4 regions of the Gottfriedia sp. S16(2024) genome follow, and region 1 is predicted to be linked to each of the others. Evidence: riboswitches for the same ligand, from Rfam matches in the RefSeq annotation. Region 1 holds a riboswitch; each other region holds the start of a gene.

What was found. Region 1 has a riboswitch for S-adenosylmethionine ahead of AB1282_RS09600 (methionine ABC transporter ATP-binding protein). Riboswitches for the same ligand answer to the same signal wherever they lie in the genome.
Region 2: it holds a riboswitch for S-adenosylmethionine, as region 1 does, so the genes downstream of both, AB1282_RS15055 (trans-sulfuration enzyme family protein) here and AB1282_RS09600 (methionine ABC transporter ATP-binding protein) in region 1, are expected to answer to the same signal.
Region 3: it holds a riboswitch for S-adenosylmethionine, as region 1 does, so the genes downstream of both, AB1282_RS12350 (LLM class flavin-dependent oxidoreductase) here and AB1282_RS09600 (methionine ABC transporter ATP-binding protein) in region 1, are expected to answer to the same signal.
Region 4: it holds a riboswitch for S-adenosylmethionine, as region 1 does, so the genes downstream of both, metK (methionine adenosyltransferase) here and AB1282_RS09600 (methionine ABC transporter ATP-binding protein) in region 1, are expected to answer to the same signal.

Annotation. Positions count from the first base shown of each region.
Region 1 is NZ_JBFLUO010000001.1:2,050,442-2,053,622, reverse strand. Features, by position in the region: gene AB1282_RS09610 (MetQ/NlpA family ABC transporter substrate-binding protein) at 1-208, opposite strand, end outside; gene AB1282_RS09605 (methionine ABC transporter permease) at 205-873, opposite strand; gene AB1282_RS09600 (methionine ABC transporter ATP-binding protein) at 863-1,879, opposite strand; SAM riboswitch class I at 2,055-2,172, opposite strand; gene AB1282_RS09595 (hypothetical protein) at 2,476-2,910, opposite strand; gene AB1282_RS09590 (ASCH domain-containing protein) at 2,916-3,181, opposite strand, start outside.
Region 2 is NZ_JBFLUO010000001.1:3,218,712-3,221,892, forward strand. Features, by position in the region: gene AB1282_RS15050 (ATP-dependent DNA helicase) at 1-1,168, shown strand, start outside; SAM riboswitch class I at 1,247-1,350, shown strand; gene AB1282_RS15055 (trans-sulfuration enzyme family protein) at 1,433-2,602, shown strand; gene AB1282_RS15060 (trans-sulfuration enzyme family protein) at 2,608-3,181, shown strand, end outside.
Region 3 is NZ_JBFLUO010000001.1:2,631,832-2,635,012, reverse strand. Features, by position in the region: gene AB1282_RS12355 (ATP-grasp domain-containing protein) at 1-672, opposite strand, end outside; gene AB1282_RS12350 (LLM class flavin-dependent oxidoreductase) at 688-1,737, opposite strand; SAM riboswitch class I at 1,893-1,999, opposite strand; partial or broken gene AB1282_RS12345 (cupin domain-containing protein) at 2,196-2,303, shown strand; gene AB1282_RS12340 (ABC transporter permease) at 2,543-3,181, opposite strand, start outside.
Region 4 is NZ_JBFLUO010000001.1:382,258-385,438, forward strand. Features, by position in the region: gene metK (methionine adenosyltransferase) at 1-1,128, opposite strand, end outside; SAM riboswitch class I at 1,337-1,451, opposite strand; gene pckA (phosphoenolpyruvate carboxykinase (ATP)) at 1,764-3,181, shown strand, end outside.

The DNA.
Region 1 (3,181 bases):
CATAATCTGAAAATGATATAATTTTCAATTTAATCCCTTCATTTTTCACTTGTTTTTGTACAATATTCCAAAGTTCATAATCATCACCGTTAATACCAATCTTAACTGTTCTCTCTTTTCCATTACCTGATGATGCATTAGAACCACATGCTGATAATACCGAAACCGTTAATAATAATGCTGCAAAAATAGTAAAAAACTTTTTCATCCTCTTTTCCTCCTTACGTATCTTGACCACGTATTTCCTAAACTTTGTATGAGTTGAACAATAAGTACTAGTAAAACAACTGTAATGACAATAACCAATGTTTCAAAACGCTGATAACCATATGTAATAGCTAAGTCACCTAATCCCCCAGCACCAACAGCACCAGCTGCCGCAGTCGATCCAATCAATCCAATCGTTGCTGTTGTAAATGATAGAATCAACGATGGAATTGCTTCAGGCAAAATAAACTTCACGATGATTTGAAACTTTGTTGCTCCCATTGAATAGGCAGTTTCCAGCACTCCCTTATCCACTTCTAGCATGGAATTCTCAATCAATCTTGCCAAATATGGCCCTACAAAGATTGAAAGCGGAACAATTGCTGCAACTACGCCAATGGACGTTCCCGTCAATAATCTAGTAAACGGTATAATGGCAACTAGTAAAATAATAAATGGTACAGATCGAACAATATTTATAATGGTATTTAACAACGTAAATAAAGGTTTGTTTTCCATTATATGACCTGGCCTTGTTACAACTAGGATAATACCTAAAGGCAATCCTATGATTGTGCCAAAAATAAATGACCCTAGTACAGTTAGAAATGTATCTTGAGTTGCCTGTAAAAACTGTGGCCAAAAGAATTCCCAATTAAGCTCCATTTAACTCAACCTCCCTTACATCTATCCCCTTTTCCGAAATAAATTTAATAGCTTTTGCGCTTTCCTCTTTTGTTCCTTCTAGTGCCACAAGCAAATTCCCATAAGGTCTTTCTTGTAGCTCTGTAATCGATCCATAAAGAATGTTTAAATGAATATCGAATTTTTTAAGAACCTCTGATAATAATGGATTGGCAGCCTTATCACCTAGGAAGACTAATTGATAATATTTCCCTTTTGATAATGTTTTCGATAACTTAGACGGCACCTCATTTTGTAATACAGTGTTAACAAAATTCTTTGTAATACTTTTTTGTGGATTCGTAAAAACGTCGTAAACATTACCTTCCTCGACAATTTCACCATCATCAATGACGGCCACTTTATCACATAAATCACGAATTACACTCATTTCATGGGTAATAAGAAAAATTGTAAGATTATAGGATTTATTTACCTTCCTTAAAAGCTCTAATACATTCTTTGTTGTTTCAGGGTCTAATGCAGATGTAGCTTCATCACATAGCAACAGATCTGGGTCTGTTACAAGTGCCCTTGCAATTCCAACTCTTTGCTTTTGTCCCCCCGATAAGTGCCCCGGAAATACATCTTGCTTCCCTGTCAGTCCAACAAATTCAATTAATTCCATTACCTTTTCCTGAACATCCCGTTTCTTCTTTCCTTCAAGGTATAGCGGCATTGCGATATTATCAAATACCGTTTTGGCTGAAAGTAGATTGAAGTGTTGGAATACGACACCAATTTTTCTACGTGTTTTACGTAACTCTTCATCATTTAATGTCATTAAGTTCAATCCATCTATCAGAACTGATCCTTCTGTTGGCTCTTCAAGTCTATTTAAACAACGAATCAATGTACTTTTTCCCGCTCCGGAAAAGCCAATGATTCCATAGATCTCACCTTTCTCAATTTTCATATTAATATTATTTAAAGCTTTAATTGGTGGCCTTCCAGGATAAACCTTGGAGACATTTTTAATCTCAATCAAATTTCTTCCTCCAATGCAAGTTATTCCAAACATTATAACTAAGTAAACACATTTGAAAACTAGGTTTTATAATTATATTTTCTCCTTTTTCTCCTATGGCAACTCATCAAAAAACCCCCCTTCTTATCCAATAAGACAGATAAGAAGAGGGGTTATAATATATAAGCCACTTTACTTCTTATCTTTCAAATCGCTTAAACGATTTGCAGGAATTAGCACGGTATTTGTTTCGAAACAACAAACCCGTTGCCGAGGTATCGTAGGGCCAGTCCCTCCACCTCTCTGGATAAGTAATAGAATTTATTAAGTTTTTAAATTATTGAGTTCATGTTATCTCTCTTTTTATAATACGTCAAGAATTATTTTTAAATTTTTTAGAAAAAATTGTGTTTGAAAATAGCATTTTTTTTACGAGTATTGTTTGAATCAGGTCTTAGGTCCTTTATATTCAAATCAAAAAACTATTTCATATTCCGTTTGAAATAGGTCTATATACTTATTTTTTTGAGTTTTTATTAGTATTTCATTTAAAAGAAGGCAAAAAAACAGACAAGTCTTCTTTGATAAGAGAACCTGTCTGCTTTTTTGAATCATTCCTACCATAATGCAGGCTTTACTACCATAAACCATAGCATAACCATCAAAAGAACGATGTAAATCCAGATTGATCGACGAAGCTTCTGAATTAGCATTCTCTGGTCATGGGTTGGTTCACTGAATTTCCGAATGGTCGGTGAAAAGGCTCTAGCTAGGAAAAATAATGAACTCACCAAAAGAAGAATCGTCATCACAATCCAAGATGTCTTCCACGACCAATGACCCACTAGTACCAACAAAACCCCTGATCCAACCAATACATGCCCAGCATGCTTTGCCAATCTGACAGCAAACCGGAATACATCCAAATAAATCTGTTGTATCGCAGACTTTGAGGTATGCAGCTTTTTGAGTATCGGAATCAAAACAAAAAAAGGGCCAATCGATAGGATTACACTAGCAATATGTATATAAAGAAGAAATCTATACAGCATTAAAATTATTCTTGGATGAGACGGAACTCATGAACCCATACCCTCATTTTTGGCAACCAAGGCATCCCAGGGTGGATTGAAAGGATCGATTGTTTATACTCTTCTACTGTCGCATAGCCTTCTTGCTTAGCATCCTCATCTGTCAATTCACCAAGGGCTTGAGAATAAACTTTTTCAACAACATACTGATTATTTTGAAGGGTCATCACTTCCCCAACATCTGCATATCTTCCGTTTCGGCGAGTAGCAGTTTTTTGTCCTGCCAATACTT
Region 2 (3,181 bases), 1.2 Mb from region 1:
ACGAAGTTCGGTTTTATTAATTGATGAAGCTCATAATCTTGTTGATCGTGCAAGAGAAATGTATTCTGCGAGCTTATTCAAATCTAAATTTTTAGAGTTGAAAAATAGATATAAAAATTTAAAAGATGAACTTTATGCCATAATAAATGAAATAAATAAGCGATTTATTGAATTAAGAAAAAAATGGAAGGACGTTGTAACCCCAGTTTCAAAGGAAATAGATGGTGATTTACTAGAACTTCTACATACATTCAATGAAATCGTAGAAATAAAATTACAGGAAATGGAAGAGGACGAAAATAAACAACTTCTACTTGATACATATTTTGAGTCACTCAACTTCGTCAAAATTGCGGAGTTTTTTGATGAAAATTATGTATGCTACTATGAACTATATAAAAGTGAAGTACATTTAAAGTTATTTTGCCTTGATCCTTCTAAAGTAGTGAATGACGTCATAAAAAGATTTCGCTCTACAATTTATTTTTCGGCTACTTTAACGCCAATACAATATTTTCAAGATATGCTTGGTGATCAAAGTCGAGATTATACAATTTCAATCGATTCTCCTTTTCATAGAGAACAACTGGAAGTAACAATTGATCCTCTTTCAACTCGATACCAAGATCGTGAAAGAAATTTAGAAAGATTAATTGATTCTGTCTATAAAGAAATTACGAAAAGAAAAGGTAATTATTTAGTTTTTTATCCGTCATATCAATATTTAATTCAAAGTGTTGATTTATTTAAAGAGAAAAACCCTAACATAAAGACAATCGTTCAAGAAAATGGTATGTCTGAAATTGAACGAGAGGAGTTCCTTTTACAGTTTGATAGTCTAAATGAGGAAACTTTGGTTGGGTTTGCTGTATTAGGTGGAATATTCTCTGAAGGGATCGATTTAAAGGGGGATCGCTTAAACGGTGTCGTAGTAGTTGGTGTAGGATTGCCACAGATTTGTTTAGAAAGAAATATTTTAAAGGAGCATTTTAATTCTGTTGGAAAAAATGGGTATTATTATGCATATGTCTTTCCAGGTATGAATAAAGTAATGCAAGCGGGTGGAAGAGTTATCCGTTCTGAATCAGATGAAGGGACTTTATTACTAATTGATGATCGATATAAGAGTTCACTTTATCAAAGTTTATTACCTGAAGAATGGAAGTAAGAGTTAATTATTAAATAATTCAAAAAAAACGATTGATAATTATCAGAGTTTTTAATATACTAACAATATAATTTAATAATCTTATCAAGAGCGGTGGAGGGACTGGCCCGACGAAACCCGGCAACTCTAGTAAATACTAGAAAGTGCTAAATCCTGCAGGTGAAAAACCTGGAAGATAAGAGCGATATGTTTATTTTACAGACATAACCACTTCTTATTTTTTAGGAAGTGGTTTTTTTATTTGACTAAAATGGGGGATTTATAATGACTAACACAAAAGAGGCTTTAAACACGAATAAAAAATCGATTGAAACGGTAGCTGTTCATGGTAGCAAAGGGTATGATCCATTAACTGGTGCAATTAGTTATCCAATTTATCAATCAGCTACATTTAAGCATGCAGGTCTACATCAGTCAACTGGATATGATTATGCAAGATTACAAAATCCAACACGAGAAGAAGTCGAAAATACTGTTGCAAAATTAGAAAGTGCAAATTATGGCGTTGCATTCGCAACAGGAAATGCAGCAGTTACTGCAGTATTAAGCTTATTTAAAAAGGGTGATCACCTAATTGTTTCAGATGATTTATACGGTGGTACATATCGCTTATTCGAAGAAATTTATTCGCCATATGGACTTGAGCATAATTTTGTTGATACGACTGAAATTGAACATATTCTTGATGCACTTAAACCGAACACAAAAGGAATTTTTATTGAGACACCTTCAAATCCAATGATGAAAGTAACTGATTTAAAAAGAGTAGTAGAGATTGCAAAAAAACGAGATATTATTGTAATTGTCGATAATACATTTTTAACTCCTTATTTCTTTAGACCAATTGAATTAGGGGCAGATGTAGTTGTTCATAGTGGAACAAAGTATTTAGGTGGCCATAATGATACACTAGCTGGCTTCGTCGTAACGAATTCAGAATATACAAATGAACGAATTCGCTATTATCAAAAATCAACAGGTGCAACATTAGCTCCATTTGACTCTTGGTTAATCTTAAGAGGAATTAAAACATTGCATTTACGCATGGAATACAGTCAAAAAAATGCGATTGTACTTGCGAAGTTTTTAGAAAATCATCCAAATGTTACTGAAGTATATTATGTAGGATTACCAACGCATAAAGGGTATTCAATTATTAAAGAACAGGCAACTGGATTTGGTGCAATGATTTCATTTAAAGTGAAGGATTTAAGTTTAGTAGAACAGGTTTTAGGAAGCGTAAAAGTCATTACATTCGCAGAAAGTTTAGGTGGAGTCGAATCGTTAATTACGTATCCACATACACAAACTCATTCAGAGATGCCAGAAGAATTTAAAAGAAAGCTTGGTCTAGATGACCATACATTACGTTTATCAGTGGGAATTGAACATATTGATGATTTATTAAATGACTTAGAAAATGCATTGGGGTGATGAGCATGCAATTTGGAACGAAACTAATTCATAACGGAAATGAAATTGATCAGGCAACAGGTGCATTAAGTATACCAATTTATCAGACATCAACGTTTCATCAATTTGATATTGAGAATTTTGGGAAGTACGACTATGCGAGAAGTGGAAATCCAACAAGAGAAGCGTTAGAAAATACAATTGCAAAATTAGAAAATGGTGTACGTGGCTTTGCGTTTTCATCAGGAATGGCCGCAATCTCATCTGTATTATCTTTGTTTTCAGCAGGAGATCATATTGTCATTTGTGAAGATGTTTATGGGGGAACATTTAGAATAGCAACAAAAGTTTTAAATCGTTTCGGAATCGATTTTTCTTTCGTCGACGCATCTAATTTAGAAGAGATTAAAGCCGGAATAAAGCCAAATACAAAAGGACTTTATTTAGAAACACCGTCTAATCCTCTTTTGAAAATTACTGATTTAAGTAGTGCTATTAAAATAGCAAAAGAAAATGACATCCTTGTCATTGTAGATAATAGTTTTTTATCACCATATTTACAAAGACCATTAGACTTAGGAGCTGATATTGTCGTTCATA
Region 3 (3,181 bases), 580 kb from region 1:
TGGGCAGAATAAATCACCAATTTGGCACGCATCAGCTGGGCAAAGTTCAAAACCTTCCGAAGTATCAACTTTAACTGCATAAACAAAGTTTCCTCCTACAAATTCACAACGAGTGATGTAGCTCTCAGGTGATTGGATGTATTCCTGAATCAGTGTAATTCCATCAACGGGTTCTTCAAAAGTCGATCCTTCCACATAAGCCTTTAAAGCTTCGATACTATGGAATAGTTGAACCCCTAATCCTTTACCAGCACGATTATGTTTCGTAATAAATGACTGTCCAGCAAAGATATTAGCTGCCTTAATAATGTTTTGTTTTCCAACTGCTGCGATCGTTTTAGGAGTCTTCACACCATACTTGTTTAGCTCTAAATATTGTAAAACCTTACTAACTTCTAGCTTCAAGGCATTCGTTCCATTCAACACCGTACGACCATGAGCTTCAAGCCAAGCTAATACTTGACCAGTAAATTCGGCTGCAAAACGATGATCACGTGTATGAGAGGAAGCACTCATTCGGCTATAAAAGATCCCTTCTGGTGGTGCAGTTGATAAATCTACCGTACCTTCGTCTAAATGCCATTCCTCATAAGGAACTCCAAGCTCCTCTAATCTTTTTGTTAAATGCACAGTCCACTCACTATTTTCATGAATTACGTATACTTTGCTCATCTTTAAATCCCCTTTCTAGTTCTTTACTAAACTACGTTTTTGTTCTACTAATGGCATAACTTGTTTTGAAAAGCGTTCCATTTCCTCAAGTTGAGGTGAAAATTGTAATAATAATAAGTCTAGGCCAGCTTCTTCAAATTGTAAAATTCGGTCTGCAATTTGCTCTGGTGTTCCTACTAGATTCGGTCTAAGACCACGATTTGAAACTGAGTAATCTTGTAATTGGATTTGTTGTTCTAATTGTGATTTTGTAGTGAAGTCTTTAAAGCCTGCATACCCGCTTGAATCTTTCACAGTCGTAATATTTTCTAGCTCAGCCAAAGCCTCTTCTTCTGTATCTCTACAAATAATATAAGCGGCCATACCGAAAGAACTTAATGGTTCATTTCCTGTTTGTTCACGACGCACCTTCATATCTGTTACTTTCTGATTAATTTCTTCAACTGTTCCACCGTGCATCACATATGCGTCGCACTTTTCTACAATCGTTTGCTTTCCTTTTTCACTTTCTCCGCCTGCATATAGAATCGGATTTGGTCTTTGAACTGGTTTTGGAGCAAGCTTTGTATCCTTTAAGTCGTAATATTTACCTGAATAATTGAACGTTTCTTCTGTCCATAAGCCTTTAAGAACATCAATAAACTCCTCTGTCCGAGCATAACGCTCATCATGTTCTGTAAAAATACCGCCATATTGACGAGCTTCTTCTGCCCACCATGCAGAAACGACGTTTAGCGTAAAACGGCCGTTACTGATTTGATCAATATTAGCAGCCATTTTTGCTGTTACTGCAGGATTATGAAAACCTGGACGAATCGCAGTCATAATTTCGATTTTTTCCGTCACTGCAGCAAGTGCCGCTGCTGTTGACCAAGCTTCAAGTGAATCATGCTCCGGCCCTTTAATGTCGTTTAAATATAATTCAGCTATTAAAGTAGTCGAGTATCCCCATTTTTCAGCCGATTGAATGACCTCTTTAGCATATTCAAATGTTGGTGGCATTCTTTCGTCATCCACATTACGTAACCATCCTCCAAAAATCGGTAACCAAAAACCATATTTCATTTCTATTCTCTCCTTTATCATTAAAATTGTCTAGTTTTCGCATTGGTTAAGTTGGGTTTATATTTAATATAATTCAGTTATGTTTAACCTCCAACGTAAATAAATAAAAAAAAGCCTCTTTCATTCAGAAAGAGGCATCAAAAACAATTGTTTTCGACTTATCTATCAGAATGATTTCATTCTGCAGGAAGTGGCACCTTTTCTTAATAAGGAGGTTGCCGGACGTCATAGGGCCTGATCCCTCGGTCACTCTCGATAAGTTTGTGTTATGTAATTTCATTAACTGAATCATAAATCCTAGTAAACAGATTGTCAATAAAGGGATTTAAATATTTTTACAAAGATAGCGCTTTCATTGTTGTATTTGTTAGAAAAAATAAAATTTTATAATTATTTATTTTAAAAAGGAATTAACAATATTACGAAGTATTTAATACATCGTTCCAGTTCCCTTTAGGCATGGTGCTACAAAGGATAGTTGGTTTGAACACATTGCAATAACTTCAGGTACACCAGAGTGGTTGGCCCCTGTTTCAGATGAAGAATATGAAACTTTGACTAATTAAACTTTAAAAACTAGCGCAAAAAATAATCTTTATTACAGAGGGATTTTAAAAAATAGTCGATAATCTAAATACATTTTCATCAATTTTAATATATTATATTAAGCATTTACTTTTTTACCAAAATTTACCTTTTCGAAAGAGAAACTTAGGTTTCTCTTTTTTTATTTAATATCTTTGAAAATATAAACCAAGAAAAAAGTACAGACTGAAATAATCCCCCAACCTGTACTACGCCATTTTTATTTCATTCGTTTTTTATATACCTTCATCGAAATCATATAAAACAATATCCCAATTCCCACTAACCATAACACTGCTGTTACAATCGTACCATAATCCGGCTGACCAGCTAAAAGGGAACGCACACTTTCGGCGATTGGGGTCATTGGCTGATTTTCTGCAAAAGCACGAAGCTTGTTACCCATATTATTTGTTGGGACAAAGGCAGAACTTACAAACATTAAGCCCATTAGTAGATAAGAGAACACGCTCGCACCTTCATACGATTTTGACATTAGCCCGCATGCTACTGCTATCCAAGTGAAAGAAAATACGGTAAGCAGGATCATACCAGCTGCTAATAGCCATTCCACGAAATTAGCGTGAGGACGGAATCCCATGATAAAAGAAATGAGAATCACGGCAGCAACTGATAAAATGTTTAATATTAAAGTTGAGATGACATGCCCTCCCAATATCGATGATTTAGCGATTGGCATGGAATGAAATCGATCAAAGATACCTCTAGTCATGTCTGTGTTCACTCGAACTGCTGTATATGAAATCCCCATTCCAATACACATAAGCAACACACCTGGAACGATAAAATTCACATAATCTACTTTATCCATTGTCATGGCACTACCGAAAATATAGAC
Region 4 (3,181 bases), 1.7 Mb from region 1:
ACGGCCAAAGTGACCATAAGCAGCAGTTTGTTTGTAAATTGGACGACGTAGGTCAAGCATTTTAATAATTCCAGCTGGACGTAGGTCGAAGTTGTTGCGAATTACTTCAACTAATTTTTCTTCTGAAACTTTACCTGTACCAAAAGTATCAATAGCGATTGAAACTGGTTTAGCTACACCAATTGCATATGCTAATTGAACTTCAGCTTTATCAGCTAAGCCAGCAGCTACGATGTTTTTCGCAACGTAACGTGCAGCGTAAGCAGCAGAACGGTCAACTTTAGTTGCATCTTTACCAGAGAATGCGCCACCACCGTGACGAGCATATCCACCGTAAGTATCAACAATAATTTTACGACCTGTTAAACCTGCATCACCTTGAGGTCCACCGATTACGAAACGACCTGTTGGGTTGATAAAGAATTTTGTGTTTTCATCAATTAACTCAGCTGGTACAACTGGTTTGATTACAAGTTCTTTAATATCATTTTCAATTTGAGCTTGAGTAGCTTCTGGACCATGTTGTGTTGATACAACGATTGCATCAATACGAACTGGTTTGTTGTTTTCATCATACTCAACTGTTACTTGAGTTTTACCGTCTGGACGTAAGTAAGAAACTGTTTCATTTTTTCTAACTTCAGTTAAACGGCGTGCAATTTTGTGAGATAATGAAATTGGAAGTGGCATTAATTCAGGTGTTTCATTAACAGCAAAACCGAACATTAAACCTTGGTCTCCTGCACCGATTGCTTCAATTTCTTCATCTGTCATGCTACCTTCACGAGCTTCTAATGCTTGGTCTACACCTAAAGCGATATCTGCTGATTGCTCATCAATAGAAGTTAAAACTGCACATGTATCTGCATCAAATCCGTATTTTGCACGGTCATAACCGATTTCACGGATTGTTTCGCGAACGATTTTTGGGATATCTACATAAGTAGAAGTTGTAATTTCACCTGCAACAAGTACTAAACCTGTTGTAACTGAAGTTTCCGCTGCTACACGAGCATTCGGATCATTTGCTAAAATTGCATCAAGAATTGAATCTGAGATTTGGTCACAGATTTTATCTGGATGTCCTTCTGTAACTGATTCTGAAGTAAATAAACGACGTTGTGACATTGAGTCCCCTCCTAAATTGAATTGACGGATCTCTTTTTTCTCAACATAAGAATAAAAAGTTTGTTCCTATTCCTATGTTTCCCATTTAAGATAAAGATAACTCAGTGTAAATTACGAAATTGCCACTGTATTTAAGTTTTGAGCAAAAAAAAAGCCTTCCTCTTATCAAATATTACCTGAGGAAAGGGTTCTTGGTATTTGCCTTTCGCTCTTATCGTCCAAGACATAAAAAATAGTCTTGCATCAGGTTCAGCACCTTTCACTAAAAGTGAGGTTGCTGGGCTTCGTAGGGCCTGTATCCCTCCACCTACTCGGGATAAGAGAGTATCCGTATGAAAAGTATCATATTAAAATTTCACTTTCTTGTCAACAATTTTCATCATAACTTAGACATAATTCTACAATAACTTTATCCCTACATTCATTTCTATTTAATGGGAAATTACTAATTATTATACTTACATTTAAATAACTTACTTCATTTAATAAGTAAATTTTGCTCAAATTTATTTTTTAATCAAATTCATAACACATTTTGCCAACTAATAGTATACACTATTAAAATAAATGTGTTATACTATTTATCGAGATACCTACATGGCAGACAAATTATATTTAAAGGATGGTATTAGTATATGAAGACAGTTGATGTAAACTTTGAATTAAACGAATTACTTACTAGTAATCAAATGTATAACCAACTAAGCGTTTCTGAGTTAGTTGAAAAAGTCCTAACAAGACAAGAAGGAATTTTAACGTCAACGGGAGCAGTTAGCGTTTCAACAGGCAAATATACTGGACGTTCACCTAAAGATAAATTTATTGTACAAGAGGCATCTGTTGAAAATTTAATCGATTGGGGTTCAGTAAATCAACCAATCTCTGCTGACGTATTCGAAAAATTATATAGCAAAGTACTTAACTACTTAAAAGATCGTAACGAATTATTCTTATTTAAAGGATTTGCTGGTGCAGATACTGAGTATCGTTTACCTATCCAAGTAATTAACGAATTTGCATGGCACAACTTATTTGCTCATCAATTATTTATTCGCCCAACTGAGCAAGAACTTACAACACATGAAGCAGAGTTTACAATTGTTTCTGCTCCGACATTTAAAGCAGACCCTGTAGTTGATGGAACAAATTCAGAGGCATTTGTTATTGTATCATTTGAAAAGAAAATAATCTTAATTGGTGGTACGGAATATGCTGGAGAAATGAAAAAATCTATTTTCTCAATCATGAATTTCCTATTACCACAAAATAATGTTTTACCAATGCACTGTTCTGCTAACGTTGGTAGCGAAGGCGATGTAGCATTATTCTTTGGACTTTCAGGAACTGGTAAAACTACATTATCTGCAGATGCAGACCGTAAACTAATCGGTGATGACGAGCACGGCTGGTCAGATAATGGTGTATTCAATATTGAAGGCGGTTGCTACGCTAAATGTATCAATTTAACATTTGAAAAAGAGCCACAAATTTTCTCTGCAATTAAATTTGGTACAGTTTTAGAAAATGTAGTTGTTAAACCTGATAGCCGTTTAGCTGACTATGATGATACAACTTTAACAGAAAATACTCGTGCTGCATACCCAATGCAAGCAATTCAAAATATCATTGAGCCAAGCGTTGCTGGACATCCACATGCAATTATCTTTTTAACTGCTGATGCATTTGGAGTATTACCTCCAATCAGTAAATTAACAAAAGAGCAAGCTATGTACCACTTCTTAAGTGGATTTACTAGTAAATTAGCAGGTACTGAGCGTGGTGTTACTTCTCCACAAGTAACATTCTCAACATGTTTCGGATCACCATTCTTACCGCTTCCAGCTGTAGAATATGCAAAAATGCTTGGTGAAAAAATTGAAAAGCATAATGTAAATGTATTCTTAGTAAACACTGGTTGGACTGGTGGAGAATACGGTGTTGGTAAACGTATGAATCTATCTTACACAAGAGCAATGGTTCACGCTGCACTTGAAGGTGATTTAAACAACATTGAAACTACTCAAGATGAGTTTTTCGGTTTAGCAATTCCAAC